Regions from separate parts of the Alicyclobacillus acidocaldarius subsp. acidocaldarius Tc-4-1 genome, predicted to be linked through region 3. Evidence: predicted binding sites of a transcription regulator. Region 3 holds the regulator's gene; each other region holds the start of a gene.
The links. The regulator LexA, encoded in region 3, represses DNA repair genes until DNA is damaged. The targets are predictions, from matches to a motif close to CGAACATATGTTCG.
Positions count from the first base shown of each region.

Region 1: TC41_RS04705 (Y-family DNA polymerase) is a predicted target of LexA. The motif match lies at 2,503-2,516, and genes of this name have one in related genera.
Region 2: TC41_RS12780 (SPL family radical SAM protein) is a predicted target of LexA. The motif match lies at 2,257-2,270, and genes of this name have one in related genera.
Region 4: pcrA (DNA helicase PcrA) is a predicted target of LexA. The motif match lies at 2,394-2,407, and genes of this name have one in related genera.

Region 1 covers NC_017167.1:1,029,963-1,034,172, reverse strand. The annotation lists gene TC41_RS04715 (DNA polymerase III subunit alpha) at 1-983, opposite strand, end outside; gene TC41_RS17010 (hypothetical protein) at 996-1,118, opposite strand; gene TC41_RS04705 (Y-family DNA polymerase) at 1,235-2,443, opposite strand; gene TC41_RS04700 (SWIM zinc finger family protein) at 2,546-3,223, opposite strand; gene TC41_RS04695 (DEAD/DEAH box helicase) at 3,220-4,210, opposite strand, start outside.
Region 2 covers NC_017167.1:2,632,660-2,636,869, reverse strand. The annotation lists gene TC41_RS12790 (thiazole synthase) at 1-178, shown strand, start outside; gene TC41_RS12785 (ThiF family adenylyltransferase) at 194-1,225, shown strand; gene TC41_RS12780 (SPL family radical SAM protein) at 1,229-2,221, opposite strand; partial or broken gene TC41_RS16960 (carboxylating nicotinate-nucleotide diphosphorylase) at 2,425-2,925, shown strand; gene TC41_RS16955 (nicotinate-nucleotide diphosphorylase) at 3,005-3,271, shown strand; gene nadB (L-aspartate oxidase) at 3,287-4,210, shown strand, end outside.
Region 3 covers NC_017167.1:1,443,374-1,447,583, forward strand. The annotation lists gene TC41_RS06780 (sugar porter family MFS transporter) at 1-1,349, shown strand, start outside; gene lexA (transcriptional repressor LexA) at 1,438-2,046, opposite strand; gene TC41_RS06790 (Cof-type HAD-IIB family hydrolase) at 2,120-2,911, opposite strand; gene TC41_RS06795 (glycine--tRNA ligase) at 3,077-4,210, shown strand, end outside.
Region 4 covers NC_017167.1:653,674-657,883, forward strand. The annotation lists gene TC41_RS15610 (SDR family NAD(P)-dependent oxidoreductase) at 1-39, opposite strand, end outside; tRNA gene TC41_RS03015 (tRNA-Pro) at 231-306, opposite strand; gene TC41_RS03020 (dioxygenase family protein) at 406-1,206, opposite strand; partial or broken gene TC41_RS03025 (GNAT family N-acetyltransferase) at 1,293-1,846, shown strand; gene TC41_RS03030 (GNAT family N-acetyltransferase) at 1,857-2,360, opposite strand; gene pcrA (DNA helicase PcrA) at 2,470-4,210, shown strand, end outside.

The sequences.
Region 1 (4,210 bases), 410 kb from region 3:
ATGTCCCAAACGACGAGAAAATAATCGGCATAGCCGAGATCGCGAATGATGGCGAGCTCGTGTTCCAGTCGCATTTGAAGTTCGGGACTCACCTTTCCGTATCGCTCCCGCGCCCCTTGCCACACGAGTTGTTGAAGAAGTTCCACCCCGCCTCGGCCCGACGCATCTCGGTATTCGGGAAACAGAGGCCCTTCCGCGGGAAATACGGGGGAGCACCGCTCGGCGATCTCGACCGTCCGCGCCAAGGCTCGCGGATCTTGCGCGAACCTGCGCCTTGCTTCGGCCTCATCGTGCAAATACCCCAGGCGGTTAAACGGGCGCTCGGGATGGGGCGTCTGCAAATGGCACCCCACCCGAATGCAGGTGAGCACATCGTGCACCGCGACTTCCTCCGGGCTGGCGGCGCGAACATCGGTCGCTGCGACGGCGGGCACGCCCGTCGCCTCGGCGAGATGGAGCAAATCCCGCATGCGCCGCGCGCAGCCCGGGAGTCCGTCGGCCGTCCACTCGAGATAAAACCGGTCCCCGAACACATCCCGATATCGCTCCACGAACCTCTGGGCATCCCCGTATGCGCGCCGCGCCAAGGCCCGCTGGACGAACCCGCGCAGCCCTCCCGACAGGACGAGAAGCCCTTCGCTCCGCTCAAACAGATCTGCTTCCCGCAGCCTGGGATCCGCGCGATCCCGAGCCTCCACGTGCATTCGCGTGAGAAGCTCGCATAGGTGACGAAACCCCTTCGCATCTTCCGCCAGAACCACAAGCTGCGATCCGTCCTCCATCGTCAGTTCCGCGCCCGCGATGGGTTTCACACCGTACGCGGCGGCCAACCGATGAAACTCGGGCTGCCCCGCGATGGTATTGCGATCCGTCAAGGCCAGCGCGGGCATGCCCTGCGCGGCCGCCTGCGCGACCAGCGCCTCGATGCTGGAAGCCCCGTCGAGAAACGAATAGGGAGAATGACAGTGCAGATGGACAAACATCGCACGCCCTCCTCAATCCCAAACGCGATACACGCGCCAGACCCCATCCTCGCATTCCAAATCCATGCACGCGCCGACATCCGTCCACACGCGCACCATTCGCCGATCCCGCCCGGCTTTCCACCAGTCGCCCATCTCCCACCATTCATCGAGAACCCATAGAACCTGGTGTCTCTGGCCTACGTATATGAACGAGCGCGGGAGATCCGCCTCCCATTGCAGCACGGCCAAGGGCCTGCGCACCAAGCGGCTCAACGCGCCATCTCGGCGAGAACCAGCGCCAGGCGTCGTTCGCGAAAATCCGCCGCCATGCCCCGCTGCAACTTCGGCCACTTCGACATCCACACATCCCACGCGTTCAACCGCTCGAGCCGGTTCGCCGAATCCCGCGCCTCGAGGGCGTCGAGCGCCTTCCCCTGCTCCAACAGGCCCATCTGCACCGGGCGAAGCTCCGCCACCTCGGTCGCGCACAATTCGACGCCCCAAATTCGCCGCGCCCGATGGATCTCTTCCGGCCACGCCATCTGGGCCCATAAGGCGTCCGGCTGAGGAGTGGGCTTCGCAATCCGCTTTTCCCATCGAATCTCGCGCGCGTCGGTCCACAAAGCGATGGACAGGGTTTGAACGGCCAGCCCCAATCGCACGAGGCGGCTACAAAGGCTTTCCAGACATAGGCGAACTTGCATCTTCGCCTGTTCGAGCAGCACGCCTTCCGCGTCTCCGCGCCACGAGGCGCTCCACGCCTCAGGCGGGCGATCCGGCCGAAGCCCTCTGTTCTCCGTACCCTTCATCCGCCAGATCCGAGCCTGCTCTCCAAAGCGGGCACACAACATGTCCTCCGGGATCTCCACCAGATCTTTCAGTCGGAAGACGCCCAGGGAGATGAGCTCGGCCTTGGCATCGTCGGGAATCCACCACGACGCCGCGATGGGCGCGCGCATCCAGACGGCCTCATCCTCCCTGTTCAGCAGATCCGGCGCCACGACCAGCGGTTCAGCGCCCAGTTTTCGGTACAGCGCCCCCGGCACCCGCTCCTGCCGGCTCCACGCGAGGAGCATACGAGCCTGCCACGGCGTCTTGGCCAGCGCGAGCACCACCCGCTGTTCCTCCGTCAATCCCCGGCGGATGTCGCGCGCCATCTGCCGGAGTTCCGCGAGGGGGACGCGCGGCCCGGAGAGCTCGATCCAAAACCGCCGCTCGTCCGGATGCGTTTCGACCCACGGCGTATGCGACCACAGCACTTGGCGCAAATGCCTCCAGGGTGTTGATTCGCCTGTAGCCGATTCCACGCGGCAGCCCGGGATGAGCGCCAGAGCTTCCCGTACCGGCATTCCCAGCCGCACCCCCGCCCGCGCTGCGGTGCGAGAGACATCGATGATCCTGCCATCTTCTTCGACCAAAAACGGGCCTTGGCCCTCGCCCAGCAGCCCTTCGCATTCGCCGTACAGACTGTACCGCATCTCACTCACCACCGAACAAATGTTCTATGCCCTCATTATACCCCGAGTCAAGCAGAAAACAAACATATGTTCGCATCTTTGAGCAAAAGAAAAGACCCGCCCTCATGGGCGAATCTCGCACCTCACGATGGGCCGCATCCTCCCCAACGGCCGAACCGGCGCATCTTTGCACCATTCTTCGGGACTCCAGGCCCCATCCCTCCCGCCCGCCTCAGGAACATCGGTGTGCCCTGGCGCCCCCGCATCACCCGCAAGCGCGGCCGTCTCCTCCTGGACGAGATCGAGCAACTGGTCCACTTCGATCCCGACCAGCCGAAACGCCGCCAGCGGGCATGTGTCCGCTTCCCAGATGAACGCGAGGAGCACCGCCACGACGTGCGGGCAAAGCGGATCCATCTCCTCGCAGGTGCAGGTGGACAGCGCGCGCAGCCGAGCCGCCGTCTCGCCCGTCGGCACCACCTCCACCTGATGCGCGGATAGAAACTCCAGAAACGACTCGTCCCACTCCCCCGCGTAATGCGCCGCGAGCCAATCGGGGCGCAACGCGAGCCAGCGCGCCACGTCTCGCGCGTGCCCCGCGTAATCCGCCAGCTTGGGCAGCCACACGTCGAAGGCGCGGCGCGTGCCGCTCCGCTCCACCACCGCCCGCCAGCCGGCGCCGTCCCACGCGGTCGCGCGCACCGCTCCCGACATCGCCAGGCGCGTAGCGGCGCGAAGGTGAGACGAATCCACCTCGACCAGCACGGGCTCCCAGCGCGACGCGTACGGACCGCGCTTCACGGCGCATCCTCCTCCATCACGTCGACCGGGTTCAACGCAAACAACTCATACAGCGCCTCGTCGTCGAGTTCGGTCACCCAGTCCTCCGACACGCGGCTCACCACGTCGGACAGCGCCCGCTTCGCCCGCAGCATCTCATCAATTCGCTCCTCCAGCGTCCCGGCGCAGATCATCTTGTGCACTTCCACGCCCCGCGACTGGCCGATCCGGTACGCGCGGTCCGTCGCCTGATCTTCCACCGCCGGATTCCACCATCGATCGTAGTGAAACACGTGATTGGCCCGCGTGAGATTCAGCCCCACGCCCCCTGCTCGCAGTGATAGGACGAGCACGGGCGACGCCATTCGCTTGGTCTGATACTGCTCGACGATCTCGCCCCGAGCCTTGGCGGACATGCCGCCGTGCAGGAAAGGCGGCCGAAATCCGAGTTCATCCTCCACCGCTTTGCACAACATCTCGCCCATCTCTCGAAACTGCGTGAAGATAAGCGCGGCCTCCCCGCCGTCCACGACCACGCGCAGGAGATCCAAAAGGCTCCGCAGCTTCCCGCTCCGCTTGGCAGATGGCCGCCCGCCCGAGATGAGCGCCGGGTGATCGCACACCTGCTTGAGCCGCAGCAACGTGGTCAGAATCGCGCCTCTTCGCGCGATGGCACTCGGACCACGCGCGATCTGCGCGAACATCTGATCCACCAACGCCTGATATATCGCGGCCTGCTCGGCCGTCAGGAGCGCGCGCTCCTCCACTTCCCACTTCTCCGGGAGCTCCGGCGCAATCGCCGGATCGCTCTTTCGGCGGCGCAGAAGCACCGGGCGAAGCAGCAGTTGCAGTTGGCGCATGCGCACGCCGCTCAGATCCCGCCCTTCCGCGATGGAACCGAATGTCGTCCGAAACCAGCGCAGCGATCCGAGGTAGCCAGGATTTAAAAAATCCATGAGCGACCACAGCTCATCGAGCCGATTTTCCACAGGCGTGCCCGTGAGCGCG
Region 2 (4,210 bases), 1.2 Mb from region 3:
TGCGGACGCCGTGCTCGTCAACACCGCCATCGCCCGGGCGGGCGATCCGGTCGCGATGGCACGGGCGATGCGGCTGGCGGTCGAGGCTGGCTATCTCGCGCGGCGCGCCGGTCGGATCCCGAAATCGAGCGTGCCATCGCCTTCGAGCCCAGAGGCGGGCGTCGTTGGCCGGAGTTGAAAGGAAGGCCGCGCCATGACGGATTTCGACTTCAAGGACCGATATTCGCGCCAGATTCGCTTTCGGCCCATCGGCGAGGCGGGACAGGCGCGCATCTCGCAAGCTCGCGTGGCCGTGGTGGGGCTCGGCGCACTCGGGACCGCGAGTGCCGCGCAGCTCGCGCGCGCCGGCGTGGGCTATCTGCGCCTCATCGACCGGGACGTCGTCGAGCCGTCGAATCTGCAGCGCCAGTTGCTGTACACCGAGGAGGACGCCCGGAACGCCACGCCGAAGGCCATTGCGGCGCGCAACGCGCTTGCGGCCGCCAACAGCGGCATCGCCATCGAAGCCGTGGTGGACGATCTCGACGCCTCGAACGCGGAGCACCTGCTCGCCGACGTGGACGTCGTGATCGACGGAAGCGACAACTTCGAGGTCCGGTATCTGGTGAACGAAGTCGCGGTCAAGCACAACATCCCGTGGGCCTACGCGGGCGCGGTGGAGGCGCACGGCACGAGCGCGTTTCTGCGCCCCGGCCGGACGCCGTGCCTCGTGTGTCTGCTGGGCTACGGCGCCCGCGTGGGACACGACACGTGCGACACGGTCGGCGTCATCTCGCCCATTGTGCAGTGGATGGCGTCGTACCAGGTAGCGGAGGTGCTGAAGTACCTTTCGGGCCGCGAGGACGCCCTGTCGAACGCCATCCTCCAGGCCGACGTCTGGCATACCGACGTGCGCCTCATCCGCATGGGCGGGCCGAAGCGAGACTGCCCGTGTTGCGGGCGACGCGACTTTGTGGCCCTCCGCGCTGGCCGCCGGGCGCTTTCCATCACCTTCTGCGGCCGCCAGACGATTCAGGTGCGGCCTCAGGAGAACGTGGCGCTTTCGCTGTCAGCGCTCGCCGAGCGCCTGCGGCCGCTTGGCACTGTGCGCGCGAATGACGCTCTGCTCCGATTTGAGACAGAAGGCATCGCGCTCACCGTGTTTCCCAACGGCCGGGCGCTGGTGCACGGCACGGACGATCCCGCCCGCGCCCGTTCGCTTTACGCGCAGTACATCGGCATGTGATGCCTAAAGCGGCAGCGTCAACTGAATGTAGCGGGAACCGGGCGCGGTATTCCCTGGTTCCGCGCGCGCAAGTCTTGCCGTCTGCGCGGCCGGCTCGGCATCCTGCGAGTCCGTGGGCGTCTGCCGCGGCGCAAGACCCGCCATTCGCCTGGCGAGGGCTTCAACCGCGTACAACCGCTCGGCGTACGCGCGCGATGGATAGGCGCGGCCCGCGTACAGCCGTTCGTATCGGGGAACCATCGCCGGGTACGCGCGCTTGAGGACGGAGAAGAACCACGGCTTGACCTCAGGTGCCAGCCGCAGAGGAGACACCATGGCATCCGTGGCGCCTGCCACCCGGGCGGCCTGCATCACCGCCGCGATGGAGTGGGCGTCGTCCGTCAGGTAGGGGAGCACGGGTGCGACGAAGACACTCACGGGAATCCCGGCCTGCGCGAGCTGCCCCATCGCGCGCAGCCGGACGGCGGGCGGCGGCGTGGCGGGCTCGAACGCGCGCCAGATCTCGGCATCCAGCGTGTGCAGGCTCACGTGCACGCCCTCCAGCCTGGCGCTCCGCAGAAGGTCGATGTCTCGCAGCACGAGTGGCGATCTCGTCGTGATGCTGAACCGGACGCCGTACCGGATGAGGATCTCGAGGCACTGGCGCGTGATGTGGAAGCGCGCTTCGGCTGACTGATACGGGTCCGTCGCCGTGCCGACGGCCACCGTGCCGAGAGAGGCAGCCATCCGCTCGAGGTCTCCGCCTGCTCGCGCCAGCCGCGCTTCGAGTTCCGCCTCGAGAACGGCCGGCAGATCTCGCTTCACGTGGATGCGCGAGCGAAACGTGTCGTCCGCGCTGTACCCGAGATATTCGTGCGTGCCTCGCGCATAGCAGAAGGCGCAACCGTGTCCGCAGCCTCGATACGGATTCAGCGACCATGTAAAGGGCATGTTCGAGGCTCGGACCCGGTTCAGCGCCCGTTTCACCTCGAGATGAAGAAACTTCGGCGCCTCCACCCTGGCACTCCCCCTAGGCTCGACCTGCTCAAAGTCGAACATATGTTCTGATTTCAGTATATTTCCGTTTCCTTCGTTTCGCAAGTCCCGCGCAATTTCCAGGTGAAACGCCACGCTGTGTGTGCTACTGTATATACAGTTGATTAGACAGATGTGGTGCGCCTGGCTAGGTGGCGAGGCGCGCAGGAGGAGGCGTGAGGGCGATGTGGCTCGACGTGGTGACGCGCGATCTCGTCCGCCTCGCGCTCGCGGAAGACCTGGGCCGTGGCGATCTCACGACCGAAGCGGTCATCCCAGCCGATGCGACGGCGCGCGCGAGCGTGTGGATCAAAGAGCCGTCCAGGGTGTGCGGCACGGACGTGGCCGCGTGGGTGTTTCATGAGGTAGATCCGACTCTCCGGGTCACAGTGGCCTGCGCGGACGGGATCGATCTCGACGGACCTCAAATCGTGATGCGGGTGGAGGGCGCGGCGCGGGCCATCCTCGGCGCGGAGCGCACGGCGCTCAATTTTCTGTCCCGCTTGACGGGCATCGCCACCGCTGCGCGCGACGCCGTCCGCGAAATCGCGGGAACGAGGGCGCGCATCCTGGACACGCGGAAGACCACGCCCGGATGGAGGGCGCTGGAAAAGTACGCGGTCCGCGTTGGAGGCGCCTGGAATCACAGGTTTGCGCTCGACGACATGGTGCTCATCAAGGACAACCACATCGCCATCGCGGGCGGCGTCCGCGAGGCCGTGTTGCGCGCCAAGGCGCGGGCTGGGGTTTGTCCACAAGGTCGAAGTGGAGGTCGAATCCCTAGATCAACTGGAGGAGGCCATCGCGGTGGGCGCCGACGTGGTGCTCCTCGACAACATGGACCTCGAGATCATGCGCGAGGCGGTGCGGCGCACCGGGGGCCGCGTGCTTCTGGAGGCTTCTGGCAACATGCGCCCGGGGCGGCTGAGGGCTGTGGCGGAGACGGGCGTCGACCTCATCTCCATGAGCCACATCACCATGCGCGCCCAGGCCGTGGACGTGGGGCTCGATATCGACGTGGAACTCGCGTAAAGGGGGCTTGTCGACATGGAAGCGGCAGGCGTCGTGATCGTCGGAGCCGGGATCGCAGGGCTCACCGCCGCGCTCGCCGCGGCCGAGGCCGAGGACGTGTGCGTCATCGCGGGGGAAGGGCCGCGCACGTCGAGCTCAGCGCGGGCGCAGGGGGGGCTTGCGGCCGCGCTCAGCGAGGGTGACGACCCGGCACTGCACGCCGAAGACACGCTGCGCGCGGGTGCCGGGCTATGCGACGCCCAGCGTGTGCGCGAATTGACCGAAGAAGCGCCGGGTGTTGTCGCGTGGCTCGCACAGTTCGGGGTTCCGTTCGATCGCGATTCGTCCGGGCGGCTCGCCCTGGGCCGGGAAGGCGGCCATACGAAAGAGCGCATCGTTCACGCGGGCGGAGACGCCACCGGGCACTTCATCACCGAAGCGCTCTGGCAGGCGGCCGCGCGCCATCCGCGGATCGAAATCCGTCGGGAGCACTGCGTGGGCATTGCGCAGGACGCGACGGGGCGGGCCGTCGGCGTGTGGACCTGGGACGGGGCCCGTCAACGATTTGTCGCGGCTCGTCGCGCCGCGGGGCTCGCCACGGGCGGGGTGGGCGCCCTCTTCGGCCGCACGTCGAATCCACCGAGCGCGGTGGGCGCAGGCGTCGCGCTCGCCTATCACGCGGGCGCCACGCTCGCGAATCTCGAGTTTGTGCAGTTTCATCCGACGATGTGGCTTGGGCAGGATAGCGAGGCGATGTTTCTCTCCGAGGCGCTGCGCGGCGCAGGCGCGGTGCTCGTCACGGAGGGCGGTGCGCCGCTTTTTGCCGATCCGGCGGACAACCTCCGCACGCGGGACGTGGTCGCGCTCGCCATCGCGAGGGCGGAGGCGGAAGGCCATCGGGTCTATCTCGACGCGACTCGGGTTCCGGATGTCGCGGCGCGCTTCCCGTCCATCGCGGCT
Region 3 (4,210 bases):
TCGTGACGGTCGTCGTGATTGCATCGCTTGGCGGGCTCCTCTTCGGGTATGACACGGGCGTGATTGCAGGGGCGAACGAGTTTTTGAAGTCGGAGTTTCACATGAGCGCCGCGACCACCGGCCTCGTCTCGAGCAGCATCGATCTCGGCGCCATGCTCGGCGTGCTGATTGCAGGCTTCCTCGGCGACTCGTTTGGGAGGAAGAAAGCGCTGTCGGTCGCGGGCGTGATCTTCATCGCATCGAGCCTGATCTCGGCCTTCGCGCCGAGCGTAGGCGTGTTGGTGGCCGGGCGGTTCATCGGGGGCGTCGGCATCGGGCTGGCATCGCTGTTGTCACCGCTCTACATTGCCGAAATCGCACCACCGCGGATCCGCGGGCGATTAGTCGGGTCGAACCAGTTGGCGATTGTGTCCGGGATTTTTATCGTCTACTTTGTGAACGCGGCCATCGTGAGTTCGCATACCACGGCCTGGAACCAGACGACAGGCTGGCGCTGGATGTTTGCCATGGGCGTCATCCCGGCTGTCATCTTCTTCGCGCTGCTGTTCTTTGTGCCGGAGAGCCCAAGGTATCTGATGAAACGGGGACGCGAAGCGCAAGCCATCTCGATTCTGGAACGCGTGAGCGGTCCCGAGCGCGCGCGGTGGGACGTCGAGGAGATTCGCAAATCGCTCGAAGTCGTGCCGGATTCCCTGTTTCAGGAACTGTCGCGCCCGGGCATTCGAAAGGCGCTCGGCATCGGCATTGTGCTCGCGATTTTTCAGCAGTTCACGGGCACCAACGCGGTGGGCTATTACGCCCCGATGATCTTCAAGGCGGCCGGCGCAGGCACCAACGCGTCGTTCTACGACACCGTTTGGATTGGCGCCATCAAGGTCATCTTCGTCATTGTGCTCATGCTCATCGTCGATCGCGTCGGAAGAAAGCGGTTGCTTGTGTGGAACGGGATGCTCATGGCGCTCTTCCTCGTCGTCCTCGGCATCGCCTTTTCGCTGCCGCACATGATCACGTGGCTGGTTCTCGCGCTCGTGTTTGCGCACACGATTGCGTATGAGCTTTCCTGGGGCGGCGGCGTTTGGATTGTGTTGTCCGAGATCTATCCGACCGCTATCCGCGGCCGCGCGATGGCTATCGCATCCTTTGCGCTGTGGTTCGCCACGTATCTCGTGGCACAGTTTTTCCCGATTTTGTTGCAGGCGATTGGCGGGACGTGGACGTTTTGGATCTTCGCGCTCTTCTGCATCGCCATGGCCGTCTTCATGCAGCGGGCCGTGCCGGAGACGAGCAAGAAGACGATGGAGAAGATCCAAAGCGACTGGCTCCAGTCGGAGCGAGGACGTTCGCTGTGACCGCTTGACGTATCTCGATGCCTGGTCTTGTAGAGGTGCTCTGAAGATGCGGCGAAGCAAAAGAGGCTTGCGCCGCATGTTTTTCTTTCTATCGGATCTGCCGAAAGATCCCGATGACCTTGCCCAGGATGGTTACGTTCGGAAAGTACATCGGAGACATGGCGTCGTTTTCCGGTTGGAGGCGCACACGGCCATCTTCCCGGTAAAACCGCTTGATGGTGGCCTCGTCTTCATCAGTCATGGCTACGACGATATCCCCGTTATCGGCCGACGTCTGCCGCCGAACAATGGCGAGATCTCCATCCAGAATGCCCGCATTCACCATGCTCTCACCGATCACGCGCAGCACGAAGACTTCATCGCCTTTCGCCACGTCGCGAGGCAAAGGCAAGTATCCTTCGATGTCTTCCAGCGCCGAGATGGGAAGTCCTGCCGTGACGCGACCGACGATGGGAGCGAGCACGACATCCCCCGGTTCCTCGTCGTCCACAAGGAGTTCCAGAGCTCTCGGTTTGGTCGGATCTCGACGCAGATAACCCTTCTGCTGCAGTCGTTCGAGATGCCCGTGAACCGTCGAGCTGGACGCCAACCCGACCGCTTCCCCAATCTCTCGCACCGATGGCGGGTATCCTTTTTCGCGGATGTTTTTTCGGATAAACTCGAGAATTGCGCGTTGACGAGCCGTGAGACCGCTCACCGTTCCCACTCCCTTCGCACCCATTCTACCACGTCGCGCGGGAAGGTGCAAACACGTGTTCGGAGGTGGGATCTCAGATGAGCCCAAGTTCGGCCAAAGCGTCCGCTACGCCGCCCTCGTCGGCGCTTGACGTGACGCGTTTGGCCGCGCGCTTGACCTCGTCATTCGCGTTGCCCATGGCGAAGGAGTATCCCATGGTGCGGAACATGCCGATGTCGTTCCCGCCGTCTCCGATGTGCACGGCGTCCTCAGGTGCGATGCCCAGATACGAGAGGAGGTGCATCGCGCCGATGGACTTGTCGGACTTCCGTCGCTGGAAGTCGACGGCCTGTTCATGCCAGCGGTACACGTAGCATTCGGGGAACTCGCGTTCGAACACGTCGTCCCACTCGGCGGTCATGAATGCGTTCAGCTGAAAGACGCCGATCTCGTCCAGCCGATCGGCCATCCTCGGCTCGCAAGCGATGGGCGGGAAGTCGTAGGACGCGAGGACTGGAAGATATTGCGGTGGAATAGGCCGCAGGCTGAAGGCGTGATCGTGCGTGTGAATGATGGTCTGAATGCCGCGGCGCTCCGCCGCTTGCAGGATGCCGCGAACCACTTCGCGCGAGAAAGGCAGAGCAAAGATTTCTCGATCTCCGGCCTTTACCAAACCGCCGTTAAAATAGATGCCGTATGGGATCCCGAGCGAGGCCTGCACGTGCTGCGCATGAATGACGCTCCGACCCGTGCACACGGCGACCGGAATGTGGTTTTCAATGAGTTTGGCGACCGCCGCGGCGCTTTTGGGCACGATCCGGCCGTTTACAAACAGCGTGCCATCGATGTCGAGAAACACCATTTTGACGCGTTGCTTGGTTTTCACGAACTCTCCCCCCATGCTGCGACCGCTCGCGCCGGTATGAGACCAGTCGGAGTTTCATTATACACAACACCCTGCCAAAATAGGCACAGCGGACGCGCTCCGTTGCGCATAGGCGCCGGCCTCGGCTATCATAGCCATATTGAGGACGAGCAGGAGGAACAGTCGATGCAGGTCACAATGGACACGTTGGTGTCGCTCGCAAAGCGGCGAGGCTTTATTTTCCCTGGTTCCGAGATTTACGGCGGATTGGCCAACACGTGGGATTATGGGCCGCTCGGCGCCCAGGTCAAACACAATTTGAAGCGCGCCTGGTGGCGGTTTTTCATCGAGCAAAATCCGTTGAATGTCGGTCTGGATTCGGCCATCCTCATGAATAAGCAGGTGTGGGTGGCGTCTGGACACGTGGCAAACTTCCACGACCCGATGGTGGACTGCCGTCAGTGCAAGGCCCGCTTCCGGGCGGATAAACTCATTGAAGAGGCTGCAGAGGCGCAGGGGAAGTCGTTGGTGGTGGACGGCCTGCCGTTTGCCGAGATGGAGCGGCTGATTGAGGAACTTCAAATCGCTTGCCCTAACTGCGGAGCTCGCGATTTTACGAACGTCCGGCAGTTCAACATGATGTTCCGCACGTTTCAAGGCGTGACCGAAGACGCGGCCAACGAGGTGTATCTCCGCCCCGAGACCGCGCAAGGCATTTTTGTGAACTTTAAAAACGTCCAACGCACCATGCGCAAGAAACTGCCGTTTGGCATCGGTCAGTTTGGCAAAAGCTTCCGAAACGAAATCACGCCCGGGAACTTCATCTTTCGCACGCGCGAATTCGAACAGATGGAGCTCGAGTTCTTCTGCGCGCCAGGCGAAGACGAAAAATGGTTTGCGTATTGGCGGCAGACATGTATGGACTGGTTGCTCTCACTCGGGATCAAGGCGGAACATCTGCGGTTTCGCGATCACGCAAAGGAGCAACTGTCCCACTACAGCAAGGCGACGACGGACATCGAGTACCATTTTCCGTTCGGCTGGGGCGAGCTTTTGGGTGTCGCGAATCGCACCGATTACGACCTCAAGGCACACCAGGAGCACTCCGGGGAGAACATGATGGTGCAGGAGGAAGGCCGAGAGCCCTTCATTCCCTATTGCATCGAGCCTTCGATCGGCGCTGATCGCCTGTTTCTCGCGGTCTTCGCGGACGCCTACGACGAGGAAGAAGTGGCGGAAGGCGACACGCGCGTCGTTCTCCGGCTGCACCCGAAGCTCGCGCCTTACCAGGTCGCGGTGTTGCCTTTGTCGAAGAAGCTG
Region 4 (4,210 bases), 790 kb from region 3:
CGCACCTGTGATGACAGCGACGCGATCTTCCAGGCGCAAGAAGAAGACCTCCCTTATGCATGAAAAATGTTTATCATTGAAAACATTCGTGATGGCGCGAGGGAATCCTGCGGCTTTGGAGACGCGGATGAGGCAAGGGGGCGGTACGCGACAGCGCGGCCAAGCCAGGGGCCTATCGCACGCGAATACGAAAAAATCCGCGCAACAATGCGCGGATTTTCGATCTTGAGTGGTCGGAATGACAGGACTCGAACCTGCGACCTCACGGTCCCGAACCGTGCGCTCTACCACCTGAGCTACATTCCGTCGCCTTGACGCCTCAAAGCGGACAGCGATAAATATAGCAGAGGGCACCTTCCTCGTCAAGGCCTTTTTGTGGAAAAGGGATGCCTGAGATGCTTTCCATCAGACAAGCTCTCCAAATGCATATACGCTGTTGGCGAGTGAGCCGTATTGCCAATCGCGATGCAAAAGCCTCCCTTGTGGCCGCTCTTCACCAGCACCCATCGCGTAAAATAGCGGGATCAAGTGCTCCACGCCCCACGACGGCGCGGCCCACTCCGCATACGGCGCCTCTTCGCGGTAGGCAAACAGCGCATCGACGTCCCCTTCGGAGATGCGCGATTCGAGCCAGCGCTCGAACGCCTCCGCCCAGGCTTCCGGCTGGCCGTCCTCCCGGTTCCATTGAAGCATACGCAGGTTGTGCACCGTCGCACCGCTTCCAATGATCAAAACGCTCTCTTGTCGCAGGGGTGCGAGCGCCCGGCCAATTTGGAACTGATGTTCCGGGCGAAGCGCCGGATCGACGGACATCGAGACGACGGGGATGGACGCATCCGGGAAGATGCGAGACAGAATCGTCCAGACGCCGTGGTCGAAGCCGCGGGCTAGGTCCAGGCGCGCTTCGATCCCGGCGCTCACGAGAAGTTCTTGGATTCGAACGGCCAGCGCAGGGTCTCCTGGGGCTGGATATCGGATCTGGTACAGCGTCTCTGGGAAACCGTAGAAGTCGTGGATCGTGTCGGGTTGAGGCGATGCCGAGATGGTCTGAACTCCTTCGGTCCAGTGGGCGCTGAACACGACGATGGAGCGCGGGACAGGGAGATCGCGCGACAACTGATCCAGGTAACGTCCGTAGACACTGTCCTCGATCGCCACCATCGGGGAACCGTGGGCGATAAACAGGCTTGGCATTTCGCGAGTCATAAAGGTACTTCTCTCCTTGTGGGAGGAATTTTTCCTCTCCGTTCAGAATGGAATGCAGATACGCCTGATTGTCATGGGAGGGGACGATGTTTTACCAGACGATTGACGATGATTTGAGGCTTCGGCTGTTGGAACCCAGAGATGCCGACGCCTTGTTCCGACTGCTGGATGAGTCGCGCGCCTACCTGCGCGAGTGGCTGCCGTTTTGGACGACAATCAGAGTTCGGCGGACACGCGAGCGTTTATTCAGTCTGGTCTCCAACGATATGCGGCTCAGAACGGCGCCGAGATTGGCCTATGGTACCGAGGCGAGATCGCCGGTGTGCTGGGGTTGCACTACATCGATTGGGCCAATCGATCGACGAGCCTCGGCTATTGGCTGGGCGAGCGATATCAGGGCAAAGGAATCATGACCCGGGCTTGCAAGGCCGTGATCGACATCCTGTTTCGTGAATACGGCCTGAATCGCGTGGAGATCCGCGCCGCGACAGGCAACTACAAGAGCCGGGCCGTCGCGGAACGGCTTGGCTTCCAGTACGAAGGCTGCAAACGACAAGCCGAGTGGCTGTACGACCACTACGTCGATCACGCCGTGTACAGCATCCTCGCGGAAGAGTGGCGAAGCCTGCAAGCCCGGTGACGCCAGGCGCCTACCAAACTTTCCGCATCTCAATCTCGTCGTGCAGCGGAATGCCATCGAGGCCGAGGCGCGGAATCGACGGCTTTCGCTTCCGCGCCTCGTCGATGGCACCCACGTGCACGGCGTGAAACCGGTAGCCACGCCGCTGGTAGAATCGCATCGCTTTCAGATTGTCGTTCGATGTGATGAGCGTCACGCGCGGGACGCCGACCCATTTCGCCCTATCTTCCACCGCCTGCAACAAGCGCGTCCCCACGCCGATGCCTTCCACCAGGCTGTTCAGGCTCAGCAGTTCACATTCTTCGTCCAGGACCACGAACGTGGCGGCACCGACGTAGGCGCCGCCCTTCACCGCGATGACGGCTTCGACATCTTCCAGTCGGTACACCCTGCCGCGCGAGACCATCGTTTCGCCGCCCCATTCGCGGTTCCATAAGTCGAGGAGCCACTGTCGATCCGCCTCTCGCTGCGGGCGAATCACTTGAATGGTGTGGTGAGTCCGGGAAAGCTCCATGGGTTCATCACTCCTCGGCGCCGCTCTTCGATGCGAACACGTGATCGCGTTCGTTGGACAGACCTGCTATACTGATCAATAACACAACGGTGCGTGCAAAGGGTGATGGATGGTGGCCACGGCGGGAGCGAGCGACATTCTGAAGGGGCTCAACGAAAAGCAGCGCGAGGCGGTTACGGCGACCGACGGGCCGGTGCTCGTCATCGCCGGCGCGGGTAGCGGCAAGACGAGTGTGCTCACGCGGCGAATTGCGTACCTCATTGCCGAGCGCCGCGTGCCGCCGTGGGCCATTCTCGCCATCACGTTCACGAACAAGGCGGCGCGGGAGATGGAAGAGCGGATTGAGCGCCTAGTGGGGCCTGTCGCCTCCGACATCTGGACGTCGACCTTTCACGCCATGTGCGCGCGCATTCTGCGGCGCGACATCCATCACCTGGGGTACACCTCGGCGTTCACCGTGCTCGACGCCGCGGATCAGGTCTCTCTCGTCCGCCGCCTGATGCAGGAGATGAACATCGACGTGCGGAAGTTCGAGCCGCGAGCCGTGCTTTCCGTCATCAGCCAGCACAAGAATGAGCTGCGTTCGGCCGAGAAGGCGCTCGATCTCGCCGGATCGCCGTACGACAAGATGGTGGGCGACGTGTACCTGGCGTACGAGAGGCGGCTGCGCGAAAATCAGGCGCTCGATTTCGACGACCTCCTCGTAAAGACGGTCGAGCTCTTCCGCAAGGTGCCGGATGTCCTCGCGTATTATCAGCACCGGTTCAGCCATATCCATGTCGATGAGTACCAGGATACCAACCACGCCCAATACGTCCTGGTCAAGCTGCTCGCAGAGCGGCGCCGCAACCTGTGTGTCGTCGGCGATTCGGACCAGTCCATCTACGGCTGGCGGGGAGCCGACATCCGCAACATCCTCGAGTTCCAGAGGGATTACCCGGATGCGCGCGTCATCCGGCTCGAGCAAAACTACCGCTCCACCGGGCGCATCCTCCGCATCGCGAACCAGGTCATCCAGCACAATCAGCTGCGGCTTGAGAAGAACCTGTGGACGGATCGGGGCGAAGGTGAGCGGGCGAAGCTGTTCGTCGCGCCGGACGAGCGCGTGGAGGCCGATTGGGTGGCGGACGAAATTGCGCGCATGGTGGCCGATGGGCGGCGGTACCGGGACGTGGCTATCCTGTACCGTACCAACGCGCAGTCGCGCGTCCTCGAGGAAGCGTTTCTGCAGCGCGGGATTCCGTACCGCATCTACGGCGGTCTTCGCTTCTACGAGCGGCGCGAGGTGAAGGACGTGATCGCCTATCTGCGCCTCGTCGCCAATCCGAACGACGATGTGTCGTTCCTCCGCGTGGTCAACGTGCCGAAGCGCGGAATTGGCGATACGACGCTCGAGAAGCTGGCCGAGTACGCGCGGCAGCGCGGAACGTCTCTTTTTGAGGCGGCGCTCCACGCTCCCGAAGCGGGCATTTCGAAGAAGGCGGCGTCCGCGCTTCAGTCGTTCGTGGAGCTGATTCAGACGCTGCAACTCCAGCGCGCTTTCCTGCCACTGACGGATCTCACGGACGAGCTGTTGGAGCGGTCGGGATATCGCGAGGCCCTTCGCGCGGAGCGCAGCATGGAAGCCGAGAACCGCCTGGAAAACCTCGACGAGTTCCTGTCTCTGACGCGCGAATTTGACGAAGAGGGCGTGTCGGACGGCGAGATGGGCGCGCTGGAACAGTTCCTCACGCACGTCGCGCTCGTGTCGGACGCGGATCTCCCTGGTGGGCGGCCGGGACGCCGCGAGGACGTGGACGAGGTGTCCATGATGACGCTTCACGCCGCGAAGGGACTCGAATTTCCGGTGG